DNA from 2 places in the Paenibacillus amylolyticus genome. Region 1 is predicted to be linked to the other one. Evidence: predicted binding sites of a transcription regulator. Region 1 holds the regulator's gene; the other holds the start of a gene.

Region 1 (8,115 bases):
TAGGCAAGGGCTGTGGACCTTTATTGCTAACCATGATTCCATGATCCAGGAAGTTACGTTGCAGGCGCCTGCCAGTGATACGCTTGCCTTCCAATTGGATAACCCACGGATTCAGCAGGAGATTGTACCTTATTTTATGGCGCGTATCGTTAGTGTAGAGCAGTTTATATCCCAGTATCCATTTGCAAGCCAGGACTCACCAGTGCAGATTGTACTTCAGGTAGAAGATGCCCACGCTCCATGGAATGAAGGGGTATGGCAATTAAACGTGGCAATGAACGGAACAGCGTCCATATGGAAAACATCGGAGCCAATTACTGATGATCAGATCATTAAGGTGGATATTCAATCCCTTACCGCGGTGCTGATGGGATATCGCAGACCAACGGAAATGGCACGAATCGGAAGAATTCACGGACCGAACACAGCAATCAAGGCTTTGGAACAAGCGATTCCTGAACAGGAAACCTATTTGCTCGATTTCTTCTGATGACTATGCCCACTGCTCCATTTAACTTGATTAGCTTATATAGAAATACGGCGTGATTGAAAGACAAATGGACTTCTCCAGCAATTTTGGGGAGGTTTTTTTGTGTCCGGGGAATATTTCGTGTAAAATCGTAAAAAATGAATAGTGACCCCACTTGGCAAAACCACAAAATATGCTATAATGGTTATAAAGTCAAAGAAAGTCAAAGTCAACTAAAGGTTTAATACTTAAGTAGCTTTCTTTCTACAATCTGATGCATGATCGCCAATATACGGGATTCATTTCATCGGAGGATCAAGGGAATATTAAAGGACCTTCGTGCTTCCTTCGCTCTCCTGTTAACACCTGTGGAAGCAAGATTCGCTGTTTCCCTGATTGGTTAAATGGGTAGAGAAGGTGTACTCTGTGGGGGCGTGTGGGTCCTTATTGACTTAACGTTTCAGACAGTGGAGGATGATTGGATGCGTAATATCTCTGATATTATCGAACGATATCTGAAGAGTATTTTGCATGAAAGTCCCGAAGGAATGGTTGAAATTCAGCGTAATGATCTGGCAGATCAATTCTCATGTGTACCTTCCCAGATCAATTATGTCATCAGCACACGTTTTACACTCGAGAAGGGATACCTGGTAGAGAGTAAACGCGGCGGTGGTGGTTATGTTCGCATACAGCGCATTGAATTACCGGCCCAATCAGCTCTGCATAATCATTTGCACCATAGTATTGGTGAAGAGATCGGGCAGACAGCTGCCGAAGGTCTGATCTATCAATTGGAAGAAGCGCGCTTCTTGAACAAGCGGGAAGCCGGGTTGATGCGAGCTGCTGTATCTAGAGAGGTTATATTGGTCAAACTTCCTTACCGGGATCAAATTCGTGCCAGAATGTTGAAGGCGATGTTAATATCTTTGCTCGGTAAATGAAAACTATCGGGGTCAAAGGAGGTACATCAATATGCTGTGCCAAGAATGCAATAAACGTCCGGCGACACTTCATTTTACGAAGATCGTAAATGGAGAGAAGACGGAATTCCATATTTGTGAGTCATGTGCCCGTGAAAAAGGGGAAATGATCCCTGGAACAGCAGGTGGGTTTTCCATTCACAACTTGTTGTCCGGATTGCTTGATTTTGATCCAGCCGGCAAAAGTGGATCGGCAGGAACACCACCTGCAAAAGCACTTCAATGTGAAGAGTGTGGTATGACGTACGCTCAATTTAGTAAGATAGGCCGGTTCGGCTGCAGTTCATGTTATAAATATTTTGACAGCCGTCTGGATCCTTTGTTCAAGCGGGTTCATGGTAATACGTCCCATGTAGGCAAAGTGCCTGCACGAGCTGGTGGTCGCATCAAGGTGAAACGGCAAATTGCTGATCTGAAGCGTGAGCTCCAAGAGAGCATCGCACAAGAGGAATTTGAAGAGGCGGCCCAGATCCGTGACCAGATCAGAGGACTTGAAAAAGGAATAGCTCAGGAGTAAAGTTGGTCATGAGTAGGAGGGATGCGTAATGCCTAATCTGCGCTTTACAGAGAAGGCGCTCAGCGACTGGATGCGCAGTGATGCGGCTGATTCCGAAATTGTCATTAGCAGCCGTGTCCGGATTGCACGCAACCTTCAGCATGTTCCGTTTCCGATGCTGGCTTCCAATGAGCAATCGGAAGAGGTGCTGAATAAGCTGAGCGAAGTACTTCAATACGATGACGTTCATGCCTTTGGGGATTTTCATACGTTGGATCTGATCGATATTGACGAACTCGACAAACGGGTGCTGGTGGAGAAACATCTCATCAGTCCAAGTCTTGCGAATGAATCCAGGAATGGTGCGGTTATTCTCAGTGAGGATGAGTCAGTCAGTATTATGATTAACGAAGAGGATCATCTTCGTATCCAGTGCCTCTATCCGGGGTTCCAGGTGAAAGAAGCCTGGGAGAAAGCTTCCGCAATAGATGATGCTTTTGAAGCGCATGTGGATTATGCTTTTGATGATCGCAGAGGATACTTAACCAGCTGTCCTACTAATGTAGGTACAGGTGTCAGAGCATCGGTTATGATGCACTTGCCTGCTCTGGTGATGACGCAACAGATAGGCCGTATTCTAACCGCAGTTTCCCAAGTGGGATTGACGGTAAGAGGAATATACGGTGAAGGTAGCGAGGCGATGGGTAACCTGTTCCAGATCTCGAATCAGATTACATTGGGACAGACCGAACAGGAAGTCATTGAGAACCTGCATGGTGTTGTGTTACAGATGATTGGTCATGAACGTACAGCGAGAGAACGGTTAATTACCGACTCCAGACTTCGGATTACGGATCGGGTCATGCGTTCTTATGGCATATTGTCTCATGCAGCTATTGTTGATTCCAAGGAAGCTGCACAGCGCTTATCGGATGTACGCCTTGGCGTGGATCTCGGATTGTTGGATGGACTGTCCATCACGGTAATGAATGAGTTGAATGTGATGACACAGCCGGGATTTTTGCAGAAAACATTCGGGGAAGATATGCGCACAGATGAGCGTGACATATACCGTGCTCAGTTGATTCGTGATACGATCAATGCAGCGAAGCAGTCCTAGTTTAGCCTGATATAGTATTGAATTATGGTTTCATGCCGCATTGCGGCTTTTATATAATAAGGCATGTACAAATGCCAAATGACTTTATTCGCAGCACGGCTGCAAACAAAAATGATATGAAGAATACGACGGTTATTTCATTACATGACCTCGTTTTATCCAAAACCATGGAGGTGCAGGAGATATGATGTTTGGAAGATTTACGGAACGGGCCCAAAAGGTGCTCGCACTCGCGCAGGAAGAAGCTGTCCGTCTCGGTCATAATAACATCGGTACTGAGCATATTTTGCTCGGCCTCATTCGTGAAGGCGAAGGCATCGCAGCCAAAGCACTGATCGGCCTGGGACTCGGATTGGAAAAAATTCAGGATGAAGTAGAAACGCTAATTGGCCGTGGCCAAGAGCAACCTACCAACATTGCATATACGCCACGTGCGAAAAAAGTAATTGAACTGTCTATGGATGAAGCTCGTAAATTGGGCCACACTTATGTAGGCACAGAGCATATCCTGCTCGGATTGATTCGTGAAGGCGAAGGTGTTGCAGCACGTGTGCTCAATAACCTGGGAATTAGCCTGAACAAAGCACGGCAACAAGTGCTGCAATTGCTTGGCAGCAGTGAAGCTGTATCCAGTCATAATGGCACACCTGCCAATGTAAGTACACCAACGCTGGACAGTCTGGCACGTGATCTCACGGCTTATGCGAGAGAGAACAACCTGGACCCAGTCATTGGACGTAGCAAAGAAATTGAACGTGTCATTCAGGTGCTCAGCCGTCGTACGAAGAACAACCCGGTATTGATCGGTGAGCCAGGTGTAGGTAAAACAGCGATTGCTGAAGGCCTTGCACAAAAAATTATTGCAAATGAGATTCCGGAAACATTGCGCGACAAACGTGTAATGACCCTGGATATGGGTTCTGTAGTGGCTGGAACCAAATATCGTGGTGAGTTCGAAGATCGTCTAAAAAAAATCATGGATGAGATTCGCCAAGCAGGTAACATTGTCCTGTTTATCGACGAATTGCATACCTTGATTGGCGCAGGCGGAGCTGAAGGTGCCATCGATGCTTCTAACATTTTGAAACCGGCTCTGGCCCGTGGAGAATTGCAATGTATCGGTGCGACAACACTGGATGAATATCGTAAATACATCGAGAAGGATGCAGCGCTTGAGCGTCGTTTCCAACCGATTACTGTAGATCAGCCTTCTCCGGAAGAAGCGATTCAAATCTTGCACGGCTTGCGTGACCGTTATGAGGCGCATCACCGCGTGAAAATTACGGACGAAGCAATTGTGCAGGCGGTTAAACTGTCTGACCGTTACATTACAGACCGTTTCCTGCCAGATAAAGCGATTGACCTGATTGATGAAGCGGGTTCCAAAGTAAGATTGAACTCTTACACGATCCCACCAAACCTGAAACAACTGGAAAGCCGTCTGGAAGATATCCGTAAGGAAAAAGACGCTGCAGTTCAAAGTCAGGAGTTCGAAAAAGCAGCAGCTCTGCGTGATACGGAACAAAAAATCCGTGAAGAGCTGGATGTAACGAAGAACCAGTGGAAAGAGAAACAAGGTCGCACCGATTCCGAGGTTACTCCTGAGGATATCGCACAAGTGGTAGCCAGCTGGACAGGAATCCCTGTGAACCAACTGAAAGAAGAAGAGACACAGCGTCTGATGAATCTGGAGTCTATTCTACATGAACGTGTCATCGGTCAGGATGAGGCAGTGAAGTCTGTCAGCCGTGCGGTTCGTCGTGCTCGTGCGGGACTTAAAGATCCAAAACGTCCGATGGGTTCATTCATTTTCCTCGGCCCTACAGGGGTAGGTAAAACAGAACTTGCTCGTGCTCTGGCTGAAGCGATGTTCGGCGATGAAAATGCAGTAATCCGGATTGATATGTCCGAGTATGGTGAGAAGCACTCGACTTCCCGACTTGTCGGAGCGCCTCCAGGATATGTTGGGTACGAAGAAGGTGGCCAGCTGACAGAGAAAGTTCGTCGCAAACCATATTCCGTAGTCCTGCTCGATGAAATCGAGAAAGCACATCCAGAAGTATTCAATATCTTGTTACAAGTGCTTGAGGATGGTCGTCTGACGGATTCCAAAGGTCGCGTCGTTGACTTCCGCAATACGCTGATCATTCTAACATCCAACGTGGGTGCCGAAGCGATCAAACGTAACTCTACACTGGGCTTCACTGCAGTTGTAGATGCAGGAGCAGATTATGACAACATGAAGGGGAAAGTGATGGATGAGCTGAAGAAAAGCTTCCGTCCAGAGTTCCTTAACCGGATTGATGAAATTATCGTGTTCCATTCACTCGAAGAAAAACACATCGCTGAAATTGTTACGCTTATGAGTGAAGAACTTCGTAAACGACTGCTCGAACATGAGGTCGATTTCGAACTCACTGATAATGCCAAGTCTTTCCTTGCGAAGTCAGGCTTTGATCCGGCTTACGGTGCGCGTCCGCTTCGTCGGGCGATCCAGAAGCATATCGAGGACAAATTGTCCGAAGAGTTGCTCACAGGTAACGTAACCAAAGGGGATTCATTGCTCATCGACGAAGAGAACGGTGCACTGTCTGTTACGAAAAAAGACGTGGTCGTTCCGTCCAATGAGGAAATCGAAACCAAATAATATTTAGCAAGCTTTGGAGTTAAACTTCAGCTTGTATTGATCCATAATCCTTAATCAAATCCTTCTCGGCTTCGGCCGGGGAGGATTTTTTGCACTTTGGACAGAAGACGGACATGATTATGTCAGGAACATGTGTAAAGTTTGCGATAATCCTTTACGAAAAATCTCAAACAATGGTAAACTTTTAGTAACCCTGCACGTCAGGGAGTTTGGGTGAAATTCGTCGAATAATGCAAAATGCTGTTATAAAATTAAATTATAGGAGTGCTGAAGTGGCCAAAGTTAAAACCAAGTTTCAATGTACGGAATGCGGCTATGAAGCCCCCAAGTGGTACGGTAAGTGTCCGGGTTGTCAGTCATGGAATTCAATGGTGGAAGAAACAGAGACAGTGGTCAAAACACAAGGGAGAAATTCTCCTCTGTTTGACAGTAAAGATAAACCGCTTCCTATCATAGATATAGATAGCGGTCAGGAACCGCGTGTACAGACTGGAATCGGAGAGTTGAACCGGGTATTGGGTGGCGGAATCGTTCCGGGTTCACTCGTTCTGGTGGGCGGAGATCCGGGTATTGGTAAATCAACGTTGATGTTGCAGACGTCCCATGCTTTGACGCATTCGGGTTTGCGTGTGTTATATGTTTCCGGTGAGGAATCAGTCAAGCAAACCAAATTGCGGGCAGACCGTCTAGGGGCACTCTCTGCCGAGTTGTATGTACTGTGTGAAACCAATATGGAACGTGTAGAGGAAGCGGTGGATCAGATCCAGCCGCATTTTCTGGTCATCGACTCCATTCAGACGGTATATCTTCCCGAAGTTACCAGTGCGCCTGGTAGTGTTGCACAGGTAAGGGAATGTACGTCAAGGTTCATGCGGATTGCCAAAGGCAGAGGCATTGCAACGGTTCTTGTGGGGCATGTTACCAAAGAAGGTGCTATTGCCGGTCCACGTATGTTAGAACATATGGTGGATTGCGTGCTTTATTTTGAAGGAGAACGGCATCATACGTATCGCCTGTTGCGTGCGGTGAAGAACCGTTTTGGTTCCACCAATGAGATTGGTATTTTTGAAATGGGCGAGGATGGACTTCGTGAGGTGGGCAATCCGTCCGAACTCTTTTTGTCGGAACGTCCACTGGGTGTAGCAGGTTCAACGGTAGTTGCCAGTATGGAGGGGACACGTCCTCTGCTCGTGGAATTACAGGCGTTGATCTCAACCACCCATTTCCCTTCTCCCCGCCGTATGGCAACAGGGGTAGATCTGCATCGATTAAATCTTATCATTGCAGTGCTGGAGAAACGAATGGGTATGTTCTTACAGACCCAGGATGCGTATCTGAACGTGGCTGGTGGAGTACGATTGGATGAGCCCGCTGTAGACTTGGCGGTTGCCGTCAGCATTGCATCCAGTTTGAGAGATGTACCGACCAAGCCGGATGACGTCATCTTTGGCGAGATCGGTCTGACAGGTGAAGTTCGAGCCGTATCACGGGCCGAACAGCGAGTGAAGGAAGCCGCAAAGCTGGGCTTCAAACGAGTCATTTTACCAGAAAAAAGCTTAAAGGGCTGGAAACATCCTCGCGGGATACAACTGATCGGTGTGAATACCGTGGCAGATGCACTAGCGGTTGCTTTAGATTAGGGGGCATAACAAGATGAAAGATATGAGCCAACTGGATAATATGAATGAGTTGTTAAGGCTGATCGCACCAGGTACACCTTTCCGCGAAGGTCTGGAAAATGTGCTGCGCGCCAAGACGGGCGCACTGCTTGTTGTAGGATACAGCCCTGAAGTAATGGAAGTGGTGGATGGGGGATTCTCGATTAACTGTGATTTCTCCCCGAACTATCTGTATGAACTCGCCAAGATGGATGGAGCCATTATTCTTAGCGAGGATTTGAAGCGTATTCTTTACGCCAATACCCAGTTAATCCCGGACTCTTCGATCTCTTCATCAGAGACGGGGATTCGTCACCGGACGGCAGAGCGTGTAGCGAAGCAAACGGGTAAATTGGTCGTATCCATATCACAGCGCCGGAATATCATTACCTTGTATCAGGGAACACTTCGTTATTCCCTCAAGGAAATCGGGGTTATTTTGACCAAAGCGAATCAAGCGATCCAAACCCTGGAGAAATACAAAGCGGTATTAACACAGTCCCTTACGAATCTGAGTGCTTCGGAATTTGAGGAATTAGTAACGATTCCTGAAGTGGTTAATGTGATTCAGCGTACCGAAATGGTGATGCGGATCAAAACGGAAATCCAACGGTACATTCATGAACTCGGGAATGAGGGACGACTCATTTCCATGCAAATGGAAGAACTTGTGGGTACAACGGAAGAAGAAGCCTGGTTATTGTATAAAGACTATGCCCGTGACGACAGTGATGACAAAATC
Region 2 (8,115 bases), 1.0 Mb from region 1:
AAGTGCTCCAAAGTGCGAACCAATTGTGCAGTGTAGGACATTTCATTGTCATACCAAGCTACAGTTTTAACCAATTGTTGGTCGCCAACAGTCAGAACTTTAGTTTGAGTTGCATCAAACAGGGAACCGAAAGTGATTCCTTGGATATCGGAAGATACGATTTCGTCTTCTGTGTATCCGAAAGTTTCTGGATCGGAAGCTTCTTGCATAGCTGCGTTAACTTCTTCAGCAGTTACTTTTTTGTTCAGAACAGTTACGAGCTCAGTCAGGGAACCAGTAGCTACTGGTACACGTTGAGCTGCACCATCAAGGATGCCTTGCAGTTCTGGGATTACCAGACCGATTGCTTTAGCAGCACCAGTTGTGTTAGGGATGATGTTTTCAGCTGCTGCGCGAGCACGACGGAAGTCACCTTTAGGGTGTGGAGCATCCAACGTGTTTTGGTCGCCAGTGTAAGCGTGAATTGTAGTCATCAAACCTTGAACGATTCCGAATTTGTCTTGCAGTGTTTTTGCCATAGGTGCCAGGCAGTTTGTTGTGCAAGATGCGCCGGAGATTACAGTTTCAGTACCGTCGAGGATTTCATGGTTTACGTTGTAAACGATGGTTTTCATGTCGCCAGTAGCTGGTGCGGAGATAACAACTTTCTTAGCTCCACCTTTCAAGTGTTTCTCAGCTGCTTCTTTAGTTGTGAAGAAACCAGTACATTCCAGAACGATATCTACGCCCAGGTCGCCCCAAGGAAGTTCTTCCGGGTTACGGTTAGCCAATACTTTAACTTCTTTGCCGTTCACTTTGAAGAAGCCATCGTGTACTTCAACATCGCCATCGAAGCGACCTTGAGTTGTATCATATTTGAGCAAATGAGCGAGCATTTTAGCGTCAGTCAAGTCGTTGATTGCTACTACCTCGATGCCTGCTACATTTTGAATACGGCGGAATGCCAAGCGTCCAATACGTCCAAAACCGTTAATACCTACTTTAATCATGAGTAAGTTCCTCCCAAGTTTTGATTAATTTTTTATGAAACTTATATATTCAAGACAGACGGTGAAGTCCGTCAAGACAACAATAGTTGTGATACAAAGTAAAACCTTATTCCATTTCAGCAACGATGACTTCGGCAGCAGCCTCATCAATAATCAGAATATCTTCCTGACCAAATCGTAACACGGAATGTATAGCAGCAGCTTTGCTTTTGCCACCTGCAATTCCAATCACAACATCGGTTCGTTCAATATCCTGAAGTCGCATACCCAGTGTAAGCATGGTATGTACCACCTTACCCTGATCATTAAAGTAATAACCGAAAGATTCAGATACGGCCCCTTGCTCCTGAAGTTCATCTATAATCTCCGTCGCAAGTTTGCGTCTTTTGGCCATCTCTACGGCATCACCAATTCCATGAATAACAATCCGTGATTGCCTGATCAGCTGCAGAATCTCCTGAACACTAGGGTCCTGGATTAATGATTCATAGGCATGATCACTGAGCAAATCCGGTACATGCAGGAGTTTGTATTGCGCCCCTACCCGTTTTGCCATTGTGGATGCGATCGTATTAGCCTGAATTTCAAGGCTTTCTCCAAGTCCACCGCGTGCTGGTACGAACCAGACACCTTTGAGCGATGTTGGCGGATTTAGTTGTTCTGCGACTTCGGCCGTTGTTGAACCACCAGTAACGGCGACAACGTCGTTGTCACTCATGATATTGCCGAGAGCCTTCGCTCCGGCTCTGCCCAGTTCCCTTTTGGCAAATGGAGAAACGTCCGAATCGCCAGGAACCACAACTACCTTTTGCAGACCGTAGGCTTGCTTGATGCGCTCTTCCAGCTCGGATAATCCGAACAACTCTTTGGCTACGGGCTCTAACTGCTGCAGCAAATCATACCCTGCCTCGCTGATCTTCATTCCTGCACTGTCAATTTCAATAAGTCCCTGAGCCTTTAACAGATCGGTCTCAGCCCTCAGAACCCGCTCGGTCATCTGCATGGAATTAGCTAACGTTCTCCGTCCGATCACATCCGATAACATGATCTGTTGTAGAATCGTATACCTCTTTTTCAAGATATCCATGAGATCAGGCAGAAGCTGCTTTTGTACTTCTAAAATCGTTCGCATGCTTTCCACTCCCGCAAGTTCTCGTTCTAAGCTCTCTTTCATGGCCCTAAAACGTCCCGGGTTAACTTTTTAAGTCCCACGTCTATTCTACCTAAAACTGACGTGACATGCAAGTGTTTCAACGTGTTATTTCGACACGCATTCAGCGTTTGTACGCGCCTATTTTCACAATCCTAGACTTCCATGATCAAGGACTAGCTCACGCATACCATATATAGAAGAAACAAATGAATTCAATCTACATATCGCTCAGAATCACATTTCATACGGCATGTCCAAAACCTCTAATAGCATTTACTTAAATGCACTCTTTATCCACTCTTCTTCATCATGATCATTTTTAGCTCAATCCAAACCAACATACATAACGAACTGCTTGCAATTAAATATTCCATGAGCTATAATCATTATTGCTGTCACATAATGTGCGCCCGTGGTCCAATGGATATGACGTAGGCCTCCGAAGCCTGAGATCCAAGTTCGATTCTTGGCGGGCGCGCCATTTTTATTTAACAGCTCATAACCCATTTAACCAATGAAACCGGAAAGGTTTCTTTTTTTTGCAAGTTAGTTTGACTTTCTTTGACTTTTTGTTTGGAATTGTTTATTATGTGGGTAATACGGTAACAGTTTAAGTATAAACACCAATAACATTTACATTCCAAGGAGGTTTTTCACGTGAGTTTTATTCCAATGGTCGTTGAACAGAGCAACCGGGGTGAGCGCGCCTACGACATCTACTCCAGATTGCTGAAGGATCGTATTATTTTCCTTGGTAGCGATGTTAATGACGTAGTGGCTAATGCCATTATGGCACAGATGTTGTTCCTGGCTGCGGAAGATCCGGAGAAAGACATTCACTTATACATCAACAGCCCAGGCGGATCGATTACAGCCGGTATGGCCATTTACGATACAATGCAATTCATCAAACCGGATGTATCTACCATCTGTGTAGGTATGGCGGCTTCCATGGGTGCATTCTTGCTGAATGCCGGTGCAAAAGGTAAACGTTTTGCATTACCAAACAGTGAAATTATGATTCACCAACCACTTGGTGGTGCACAAGGTCAGGCTTCTGACATCGAAATCCGTGCTCGTCGCATCCTGAAAATGCGTGATACGTTGAACCGCATCATCTCTGAGCGTTCAGGTCAACCGCTGGAGCGGATTGAGAAAGATACAGATCGTGACTACTTCATGAGTGCTGCTGAAGCCGCCGATTACGGTATCATTGATAAAGTCATCGAAAACGTAGGATCACAAGGCATCTAAGTGTGACGTAGACCACGGTCTATGCGTTAACATAATCAACACCTAACGTAATCAGCAACATATAATTGTGTTGTCTATACGAGAAGAAGCCCTCATCATAATTATGATGGGGGCTTCTTTTTTCATTTTATAAGGAAGAAAACTTAAGAGTGCATAATAATGATTCTTTATTTGGTTCCATTTACATTATTGAAAGGTTCCGTGCCTTTAGGGAGAAGCTCTTTGTACGTAAATGGCATTTCAGGGAATCCCTCTGCGTACGCCGTATACTCATACAACTGGAAGAACACAACTACACCCGTTGGTGTCACATAGAAATCTTGATCTTTATTTAACCCTTTATAACCGTCGAGGTATCCACCGCGGGCTTTCAGTTGTTCACCCACTTTTTTACTCAACGTCTCGCGCATGGTTTTGTTATTTTGCAGCACATCATCTAACGTAAGCTCCTTACCTGTGTCCAGTGCAAAGGTGTGGCCCGTACGGTACGTCATACCATGAGCGCCAGCATAATCTTCGTATCGTTGTGTAATGAGTCCCAGCACGCCTTTTTCGTTGTACGTCACTACATAGGAGCTCTCAAATGCATATGGACGGTTGGCTGTTGCACCGCCGAATTCAGATGTCTGTTTCTTGAAGTCAGCTACATACGCATCCACTTCGTCTTTCAACACTTTGTTGATCGCCGCTTCAGCTTCTTTGCTGGCAAGTCCACTCACTTGCGGATATTGAACATCTACTTCAGCATTTTTTACAGTAACATTAACTGTTGCCGCTTTAATTTTAACGTTATTTTGTTTCACTTTGCTGAGTGTCAACGTTTTGGTTTTGCTATCCCAATTCCCCTGTACACCCAGATAATCTCTCATTGCCGAGAATGGGATATATAATCTGCCGTTGATCAGCTTTGCGTCCACTTGAGGATAATAGTTGTTAATTCGAACACTCGGCTCGCCATCCAATAGGCTGATCGTCATTGTGTTATTGGCTGCTGTCAAAGCGTACTCTTTGGTTTTCGCATCATATTTCAGCGTTCCACCTGCCACATCTTTAACTGCCGTAAGAGATACCCAAGTTGAACCACCTTGAAGAAGTCCTTTTTGAGTCAGTGTTTTTCCACCCGACTTCAGGGTCACCTCAGCTGTGGTTGTCACTTTCGAGGATACCGATGCCGCCTGAACCGAACTGTCCTGCCACACCGAACCGCTACCTACAATAATTCCTGCTGCGAGCAATGCACTTGTCCATTTTTTCCATGATGTCATATATAAAACTCCTCTCCGAATTCACAATTAGGGATCATTGCGTATGTAATCCTGACCTGATCGCATATCTCATACGCTCACCTCTCTATTATAATTAACCCGATTTCGGAAAGGTTTACAGCTCGAGTTACAATGTTGATGAATATCAGTAGGAAAATATATGGGGATATGACCTTTTTGTCACGAACAACTATACAAAAAAGATACCAATATACAACATTTCATGTTGCTTCGAATAAAGTTCCCTCCTATCTAACTTCATCAAAGTTTGCTTTTCCAACAAAAAAAGACTCTGTCCACAGGACAAAGTCTTTGTCATTATTTCGTTGTACCCTTCAAATGACACTTATAAAGGTTACTTGAGCTTACAATCCTTAGTTCACTCTTGTTTATTTCATTTCATACGTGATATTCAGGATTGTGCTTACTTTAACCTGGCCTGTTTCAATCTCAGTGCCACCTGCTGTATCTTGTGCTTTGGACATCAACGCCTCGCTTGCATAGAATACAGGCACATTGGCATCACCTTGGCTCACGGAAAGAACAGCACCCAGTTGACGTTTAACTGCTTTTGCAATGGCGCCCGCTTTCACATCTGCATTGGCAACAGCTTTTTCAATCACTTGGGACTCATAACTTTCCGGATTTTCTACAGTAAAGCGCACGTTTTCAATATTGTTGGCACCCGCACCCGAAGCAGCATCGAGCAACTCGCCAATCTTATCCATCTGACGATATGTGACTGTCAGCGTATGATGCGCTGTATATCCTTTAATTTGTTGTCCGTCTTTTTCGCTATACGTATAGTTGGGTTGTACAGAGAACTGACTCGTTTGAATGTCGTCTGCACTGATCTTCCACGTATTCTTCAGCAAGTTGGATACCTTTTGAACTTTGGCAGCATTCGCTTTTTGAGCAGATGCAGCTGTCTCTGCAGTACTGTTCACACCAATGGACAGATAAGCGATATCAGGCTTCACCTGAATCTCACCTTTACCCACAACATTAATCACATTCTGTTGTACACCCTGAACCTCTGCAGCGTAAGCATAGTTACCTGGTGCAACCCATGCTGTTCCTCCAATAAGCAACGTACTTGCCACCAGCACCGCACCAAACGGTTTCATCCATTGTTTACCCATCACGATAGCCTCCTTATGTGTTAACATCTCAAACTTTAAACGATTTGATACCTTAACAGACGGGACAAATTCCATAATGTTGCACTTGACGATAGCATAAACGTGAAAAACACAAAAAAGCCCCTTTCGGGACTTCTTCATTAGATTGATCATATCTTATTGGTTTTCGAGCTCTTCCTTGCTTACCAGACTAACTAAAGCGTTTACAGCCTGTTCGGCATCCGCGCCTTCTGCACTAATCTGGATTTCCGTACCTGTGCTAATTGCAAGGCTCATGATCCCCATGATACTTTTTGCATTAACTTTTTTGTCGTCCTTCTCGACGAACACTTCAGACGAGTACTTATTCGCTTCTTGAACGAACAGTGCCGCAGGTCTGGCATGGAGACCCGTTTTCAAACGGACAACTACCGGGTGCTTTGTCATGGAAACTTACCCCCTATTATGAAATCTGGACATTAAATACACAATTATATTTATACAACATTATACCATTAACCCGTGCAGGACACTAGAAGAAAAAACTCAGGGTGCTTTGGAGGACATTATCTTGCCCTAATTTCATCTTTTGCACAGCGCATCCAATGACCTAAGTGAGTCTCCCAGATCCTTAACGGCTGACTTTCCCGACCTTGTTACTTTACCCTACTCCGTCTTAACCATAACGTTCTGTGCGTACTTTCTCAGCCAGCTCATCAATTTTACGAAGCCGATGGTTCACTCCCGACTTGCTGACTGTACCTTTAAGGAGCTCGCCAACTTCCTTCAAGTTGATATCCGGATGAGCGAGTCGAACTTCCGCCACTTCGCGAAGCTTCTCAGGCAAAGATTCCAGACCAACTTCCTTTTGTAACAACCGGATATTATCGATTTGCCTCACCGCCGCTCCGATGGTCTTATTCAGGTTGGCGGTCTCACAATTGACAATCCGATTAACGGAGTTACGCATGTCGCGCATAATCCGTACGTCTTCAAACTTGAACAAGGCCTGATGAGCACCAATGATGCTGAGCAGCTCAATGATTTTCTCGCCTTCCTTAATGTATAGGATGAATCCTTTTTTCCGTTCTATACACCGGGCATTCAGATGAAATTCATTGGCCAGGTCAACCAGTGCCTGACAGTGCTCTTCATACATGGACGCAATCTCCAGATGGTACGAGGAACCTTCCGGATTATTAACCGATCCACCGGCCAGAAATGCACCGCGAAGATAGGCCCGTTTACAACAGTTTTGTTGAAACAATTCCGTACTGATCCCTGGGGTAAAGAGAAAGCCCTCAGATACAATATGAAGACTATTGAGAATCTCCTGTACCATGGTTGGAATACGAACAATATATACATTGTTCTTTTTCAGCCGCATTTTTTTGCGGACCAGTAATTCCGTATGCACTTGAAAATGCTTTTTAAGCAGAGAGTATGCCCGTCTTGCAATCGCGGCATTCTCCGTCGAAATATCCAAGATCACTTTTTTATTCGATAACTGCACTGCACCAAGCATACGGATGAGGGCTGAAAGTTCCGCCTTTTCGCAGCACGGTTCGCTCTCGATCATGGTTAATTCTTTTTTGGTCTGTGCTGCAAACGACATGGGACTTCACCTCTTCCGTAACATCCAATTTTGTACCAGTTGGTAGATGTGATGACTTAACTTGTCAGCATCATGACGCAGATAGGTTTTGAACAGAACAAGGGTATCTGCAACCACCTGATAACCGGCACTTTCGAGTACATTCATATCCAGTACAACCGGTTTTGCTCCTTTTTCCGCATACTTATTTTGCACTTGCAGCGGAATATCACCATTATTTACGATAACATAGTCGAAGAGCTGATGACCTATATGCTCGTGTACCGCCTTAAGGTGGTCACTTACCGTATAGTTATCTGTTTCTCCCGGCTGTGTCATCACATTACAGATAAACATCTTCACCGCATCAGCCTCTACCACAGCTTCTGCAAGCTTAGGTACGAGTAAATTGGGAAGGATGCTTGTATAGAGGCTGCCTGGCCCGATCAGAATAGCATCAGCTTGACGAATGGCCTCTACTGCCTCTGGCAACGGCTCCACGTGATCCGGTTCAAGGAAAACACGTTTGATGCGTCCACCCGCCTCAGGGATTTTGGACTCACCTGTAATAATTGTCCCATCTTCCATCTCGGCATGCAACACAACGGCCTGGCCTGCGGCTGGCAATACCTCACCTCGAACGGCAAACACGCGGCTAAGCTCCCGCACTGCGGTCACAAAGTCGCCCGAAATATCCGTCATTGCAGCCAAAATCAAATTTCCCAAGCTGTGGCCTGCA

The links. The regulator CtsR, encoded in region 1, represses protease genes until heat stress. The targets are predictions, from matches to a motif close to ATGGTCAATAAAGGTCAAACA.
Region 2: the regulator CtsR is predicted to act here: its motif matches at 2,691-2,711, upstream of clpP (ATP-dependent Clp endopeptidase proteolytic subunit ClpP).

The regions. Positions count from the first base shown of each region.
Region 1 covers NZ_CP145892.1:6,085,104-6,093,218, reverse strand. Annotated here, with positions in the region: gene V6668_RS27000 (GNAT family N-acetyltransferase) at 1-490, shown strand, start outside; gene V6668_RS26995 (CtsR family transcriptional regulator) at 952-1,413, shown strand; gene V6668_RS26990 (UvrB/UvrC motif-containing protein) at 1,445-1,969, shown strand; gene V6668_RS26985 (protein arginine kinase) at 1,998-3,068, shown strand; gene V6668_RS26980 (ATP-dependent Clp protease ATP-binding subunit) at 3,253-5,715, shown strand; gene radA (DNA repair protein RadA) at 5,988-7,355, shown strand; gene disA (DNA integrity scanning diadenylate cyclase DisA) at 7,369-8,115, shown strand, end outside.
Region 2 covers NZ_CP145892.1:178,784-186,898, reverse strand. Annotated here, with positions in the region: gene gap (type I glyceraldehyde-3-phosphate dehydrogenase) at 1-989, opposite strand, end outside; gene V6668_RS00915 (sugar-binding transcriptional regulator) at 1,096-2,121, opposite strand; tRNA gene V6668_RS00910 (tRNA-Arg) at 2,549-2,623, shown strand; gene clpP (ATP-dependent Clp endopeptidase proteolytic subunit ClpP) at 2,800-3,396, shown strand; gene V6668_RS00900 (stalk domain-containing protein) at 3,564-4,661, opposite strand; gene V6668_RS00895 (SIMPL domain-containing protein) at 5,051-5,803, opposite strand; gene V6668_RS00890 (HPr family phosphocarrier protein) at 5,960-6,229, opposite strand; gene whiA (DNA-binding protein WhiA) at 6,459-7,397, opposite strand; gene V6668_RS00880 (gluconeogenesis factor YvcK family protein) at 7,404-8,115, opposite strand, start outside.